2 regions of the Gottfriedia sp. NPDC057948 genome follow, and region 2 is predicted to be linked to the other one. Evidence: predicted binding sites of a transcription regulator. Region 2 holds the regulator's gene; the other holds the start of a gene.
What was found. The regulator Rex, encoded in region 2, represses fermentation and respiration genes when NADH is low (regulators of the CRP and FNR family bind a similar motif). The targets are predictions, from matches to a motif close to TTGTGAAATATTTCACAA.
Positions count from the first base shown of each region.

Region 1: the regulator Rex is predicted to act here: its motif matches at 1,819-1,836, upstream of ACFVRR_RS06450 (formate/nitrite transporter family protein).

Region 1 covers NZ_JBHVPN010000002.1:529,274-532,489, reverse strand. Annotated here, with positions in the region: gene ACFVRR_RS06465 (YuzL family protein) at 1-101, shown strand, start outside; gene ACFVRR_RS06460 (proline dehydrogenase family protein) at 277-1,194, opposite strand; gene ACFVRR_RS06455 (DUF2573 family protein) at 1,387-1,641, opposite strand; gene ACFVRR_RS06450 (formate/nitrite transporter family protein) at 1,906-2,709, shown strand; gene ACFVRR_RS06445 (GDSL-type esterase/lipase family protein) at 2,824-3,216, shown strand, end outside.
Region 2 covers NZ_JBHVPN010000031.1:4,030-7,245, reverse strand. Annotated here, with positions in the region: gene groES (co-chaperone GroES) at 1-221, opposite strand, end outside; gene ACFVRR_RS23665 (CPBP family intramembrane glutamic endopeptidase) at 496-1,167, shown strand; gene ACFVRR_RS23660 (redox-sensing transcriptional repressor Rex) at 1,214-1,840, opposite strand; gene ACFVRR_RS23655 (ABC-F family ATP-binding cassette domain-containing protein) at 2,002-3,216, shown strand, end outside.

The DNA.
Region 1 (3,216 bases), on a different contig from region 2:
CAGCAAGTGTTCAAGGTAATGCAAGTCATGGAGATCAAAAAGAAGAAAAAGGTAGACAAAGTAATAATCAGCAGTACGGTAAAAAAAACATGGGTCAGTAAGCTTTTTTCACTCAAATTTAATAGCAAAACTAGGACCTTGCTGACTAAAGCAATGATATGAATAATGTTGTTTTACTAATAACTACTTATCACAAAAAAATCCTGTATAAAGAGAAAAAGGCTGACTAAAAAGGATCCTCACTCAATCCTTTTTAGTTAGCCTTTAATTTTAGAATTATTTACTGAACATACCTTTTAATACGAACGCAACGTTTGCAGGACGTTCTGCAAGACGACGCATGAAGTATCCGTACCAGTCAGTACCATAAGGAACATAAACTCGCATATTATAGCCTTCTTTAACAAGCTCTAATTGGCGCTCTGTACGAATTCCGTATAACATTTGGAACTCAAATTGATCATTTGGAATATTATGTTCTTTTACTAATTGTTTTGTATATTCAATCATTGCTTCATCATGTGAAGCGATTGCAGTAAAGTTACCGTTTAATAAGTGCATTTTAATGATTTTTTTGAAGTTTTCATCCACATCTTTTTTCTCTGGGAATGCTACTTCAGCAGGCTCTTTATAAGCACCTTTTACTAAACGTAAATTTGGTTTTAAGCTGTTTAAATCTGTAATATCGTTTTCAGTTCTGTATAAATAAGCTTGAATAACTGTTCCGATATTATCGTACTCAGATCTTAATTGCTTAAAGATACGAATTGTTTTTTCACAACGAGTGAAATCTTCCATATCAATTGTAACGAATACACCATTCTTTTTAGCTGCCTCTAAAATACGACGCATGTTTGATAAAACTAACTCGTCAGAAATATCAAGACCCATCGAAGTCATTTTTAGAGAACATTGTGAATTTAATTTTTCTTTTCCAATCGCTTCAATTGCTTCGATACAGTGATCAGCCATTTCATTTGCTTCTTCAACCGTGTCAACGAATTCTCCAAGATAATCAATTGTTACTTTTAAATTCTTTTTATTTAAGTCCTTAATAACTTTTGTAGCTAAATCGATTGTTTCGCCTGCAACAAAACGTCCTGCACCAAATCTTAGGCCATATTTTTTAGCCATTTTAGTCAAAAACTTATTTTTAGACATAAATAAAAAAGCATTCTTCATAACTTGTTCCATTACTCTACCCCCAAAATTAAACTTTACTTTACTTTTCTCTATATATATTACTAATGTATCATCTATTGAAATTTGTTAAAACAATTATTTAATAATTTGTCGAATTTTGTTTATTGAAAAATGTATGCCCTTACTTAATATTATATTATCATAATTAATTACTACCGTCATCTTTGAAAATTATGGATAAATTTATTGCTTATTTTTGTTTGCCAAATGCTGATCATTTAACATTTTAATCTCTCTAATTAATTTAATAACTTCTTCTTTAGCTTGTGGATATTCTTTATTCCAATGATTTACAAATCTAGGCATTGTTTTTGATATGTATGTATACATAACCCATTTTTCTACCTTTGCTTGTTTTTCCTCTGACCAATCACCCAATAACAACTCCGTATAATCTTTTAGTAACGCATCAAATTTTGCTTCAAATTCATTTTCCAAACGAAATCACCTCTCCATATTATTACAAGTTTTCGAAATACAATTTGAATCTCTCCTTTTTTTACCTAAACTTGTTTACTATGAAATTATATTATATCTTCAACCAGTATTAAGGTGATTATTTACAAATGTAAAGTAAAAATAATAAATAATATATAACTTATTCAATTTCATAATTTGTTCATAATTTCACAAACTCATCTTCGTTTTTTGTTTGTATACTATGTATGTGTTAATCAAAGTACGCATAGGGAGTGAAAACATTTGGAACGTGATAGTATCCAATATTGTATCGATTTAGCTCTTAAAAAAAAGAAATTACTAGACCAAAGCTTAGTTAAATATTTAACACGCGCTGCTTTAGCTTCTATTTATATAAGCTTTATTCTCATTGTCTGTTTAAAATTAGCCGAATTATTTAGATTACAAAATTCACCATTTTCATCTGTAGCTTATCCACTGGTTTTCTCTACAGCATTAATTATGATTATTTATGGTGGTGGAGAATTATTTACTAGTAATACGATGTATTTTACCTTCTCAACATTAGCTAAAAAAACTTCAAAACTAGATTTAGTAAAAAACTGGATTGCATGTTACTCAGGCAATATTATTGGAGCATTTATTTTTGCGATTATTTATTTTTTTACTGGTTTAGCAAAAGATTTTCCTGCTGATCATTTCTTAACAAGCGTAGTCGACCATAAAATTCACGCATCATTTTTCCACTTATTTTTTAAAGGTATTTTATGTAATTGGCTTGTCTGTCTTGCTTGTTTTTTACCAACTAGATTTAAAGATGATTTAGCAAAAATGTTACTGATCTTTTTATTAGTCTTTGCTTTCTTCTTCTCTGGTTATGAACATAGTATCGCAAATATAGCTGTCTTTACATTATCTTACATTATGCCACATGATGTAGCCTTTTCTTTTAGTGATGTATTGCATAATTTAATTCCAGTGACACTTGGAAATATTATTGGTGGTTCAGTTGGTGTCGGAATGGCATATTACTTCTTAAATAATGAACAAAAATTAGAAGTAAAAGAATTAAAACGTGCTTCATAAAACAAAAAAACCTGTCTTCTTTTTATGAGGACAGGTTTTTTCGTGCAAATCTAATTTTATTATGGTAATAATGATTTTATAATGAAAATTTTTCCTTTTTTGGTGGTGTGAAATTTGAAATACAATCATTTTGTTCGGTTTATCATGTTCATTTCATTACTTTGTTTTCTTCTATTATCATATGGCTTCGTGAAAGGTGCTTATTCTGTTTTAAATCCTCAAAAAAGCAAATTAATCGTGAATAATAACGCTCAGAAAAATAATCAAAATGACAGTGTTCACAAAAATAATAAACTGAAGATTGTTGCATTAGGAGACTCACTTACGCGTGGTGTCGGTGATGATGAAGGAACAGGTTATGTAGGGAGATTAAAAACCATTCTACAAAAAGAGTATAAACAGCCAACAACAATCACTAATTTAGCTGTTAGTGGCGCAAAAACATCAAATTTACTTAACGATTTAAAGAAAAATAATATACAAGAAACGATTGGCACTGCGGACATA
Region 2 (3,216 bases):
ACTTCTGTTCCTGAATATTTAGAGAAGATAATGCGGTCACCTACAGATACTTCTAAAGCTACGCGCTCACCATTTTCAAGTACTCGGCCAGTACCTACTGCAACAACTTTGCCTTCTTGTGGCTTTTCTTGTGCACTACCTGGTAACACGATACCACTAGCAGTTTTTTCTTCAGACTCAACAAGCTCAATTACAACACGATCACCTAATGGCTTTAACATGTGTAATACCTCCTCAATAATCAAATCATTATTTTTTAGCACTCATGTATATTGAGTGCTAACACAATTATTAGTTTAAATAATATCAAAAAATTTTGCAAGCCCGAAGCAGGCACTTTTCTTGTCGAAATTTAATAAGTTTTTTTCTTTACAATCAAAAGTAAAATAAAAAGTGAAAATTTCTTTTAAGAAACAAAAGAAACGAGTAAAATAATGTACGTGTTGTTATAAACCTTTGGGTTCTGAAAAATATCAACACAAAGGAGCTATCGTATTGAAAACTAGAGATTTATGGATTTTATTAACGTATGTCGTTCTTCAATATTCAGCGGTATTTGGGGTGCCCTATTTATTAAATAGTAACTTATACGTTGGAGTGGATCAGAAAACAGCTTCTCTTGAAGCGGTGGCATTATGGGGTTGTATTAGTTTCATAAGTGGATTAATTATCATACTTATCTTATTACATAAGCCAATTTATGAAGGAATTAAAAACCTAAAAACTAATTATCGTACAATAATAAATTGGGTTATTTTAGGTTACTTCATAACAATGCTAACTCAAATTGTCTGTAATTTAATTTTAATTTATGTACTTGATTTACATAAAGGCTCAGAAAATACTCAAAATATCATAAACATCGCTAAGCTTAACCCGGCTTTTATTATCATCCCAAGTTTAGTTGCACCCATTTTAGAAGAGATTATTTTTCGTCGTATTATTTTTAAAAGGCTATATAATCGTTTACCATTTATTATTTCTGCTGGAATTAGTTCAGCGATCTTTTCGCTTATGCACGGTGACTTGCCCTTCTTTTTATCATACTTTTTAATCGGTTTTGTATTTTGTTATCTGTATAAACGAACAAACTCAATTATGGTACCAATCTTAACACATATGTTAATGAACTCTTTTGTTGTTTTTCAGCAGATCAATTTACATTAAAACCAAAACCCCCAAATTCTTTGGGGGTTTTTATTTTGATATGAATTTATTGTTGTAAAAAATATGCCAATGTTTGCAGTTCAACTGCTAAGTCTATATGATGAATGCGAATTTGTTCTGGTACACTAATTCGTGCAGGTGTGAAATTTAAGATTCCTCTAATATTTTTTCCATTTAATCGATCAGCTATTGATTGTGCTACAGGTGCAGGAACAGTTAAAATAACGATTTGAATATCTTCATTCATAACTTCCTCTAGATTATCTAGATTATAAACGGGTACTCCACCTATTTCAGTACCGATTTTATTTGGATCAATATCAAATGCCATCTCAATTTTTGTATTATTATTTTTTATAAAATTATAATGTAAGAATGCAGTTCCTAAATTACCAACACCAATTAATGCAACTTTCATAACTTCATGCTGGTTAAGCGCTTTCGAGAAAAAAGTTAATAAATAGTTTACGTTATAGCCATAACCTTTTTTACCAAGTGCTCCAAAATATGAAAAATCTCTTCTGATTGTAGCGGAATCTACCTTTACTGCTTCACTTAACTCTGCTGAAGAAACTCTTTGTTTACCTGATAAAGACAAATTCTTTATAAAACGGTAATATAAAGGTAGACGTTTAGCAGTAGCTTGTGGAATTTTAATTTGTTCCGAATCCATTTTTTAATCCCCCACTTACTGTAATTCTTTTTACTATGGTGTGTATTTTGACTTTATTTTAGTAATAAAGTACTTGTTCTAATGTAAAATATACACTATATTTAAGAATTTTGACAGTCTACAGTTACATACATAAAAAATTTTGCAATGAGGTGTTATCCATGATTCTTTTACAAGTAAATAATGTCTCAAAGTATTTTGGTAGTGACATTATACTTTCAAATATAAAATTAGAAGTTCAAACGAGTGATCGAGTTGCCATTGTTGGGCGTAATGGTGCGGGAAAATCTACATTATTGAAAATCATAGCAGGCGAAATATCCTATGATGGCCGTGAAATAAATAAACCTAAAGACGTTACTGTAGGCTACCTAGCCCAAAACTCTGGTTTACAAAGCGATAAAACGATTTGGGAAGAATATTATTCTGTATTTAATCATTTAGTAGAGATGCAGGACAATATGAGAAAATTAGAAGTTAAAATGACTAGGGAGGAGGTCTACTCTAATCAAGCCGTTTATGACAAGGTTATGAATGAATATGATCATCTTCAATATACTTTCAAAGAAAACGGTGGTTACCAGTTTGAAGCAGATATTCGTTCAATAATTAGTGGTTTAGGTTTTAGTAATGAAGATTACGAAAAAAAAATTTCTTCGTTAAGCGGTGGACAAAAGACGAGACTGGCATTAGGTAAGCTATTATTGACAAAGCCTGATTTGTTAATCCTGGATGAGCCTACGAACCATTTAGATATTGACACTCTAAGTTGGTTAGAGCGCTACTTACAGTCATACCCTGGTGCTGTATTAATCGTTTCCCACGATCGATATTTCCTTGATCAAGTTGTTAATATTGTTTATGAAATATCTAATCATAAGCATCAACGATTTGTTGGTAATTATAGTAAGTACCTTGATCTAAAAGCAGCTCAATATGAACAAGAGTTAAAACAGTTCGAAAAGCAACAAGATGAAATCTCTAAACTTGAAGATTTTGTGCAACGTAATATTGCGCGTGCTTCAACTACCAAAAGAGCTCAAAGTCGTAGGAAACAATTAGATCGTATGGTTCGATTAGACAGGCCACTTGGAGACGAATCTTCGGCTAATTTTTCATTTACAATTGAAAAACAAAGTGGTAATGATGTGTTGTCTGTACAAGATTTATTTATTGGCTATGATCGTATCCCAACAATTGATGAGCCGATGAGATTCGTACTGAATCGAGGCGATAGTGTTGCTTTAGTCGGTCCAAATGGTGTTGGTAAATCGACATTACTTAAAACGATTATAGGAGATTTAGAAAAATTACAGGGAACGATTGATTTTGGTGCAAACGTTTCGGTTGGATATTATGATCAAGAGCAAGCAAAA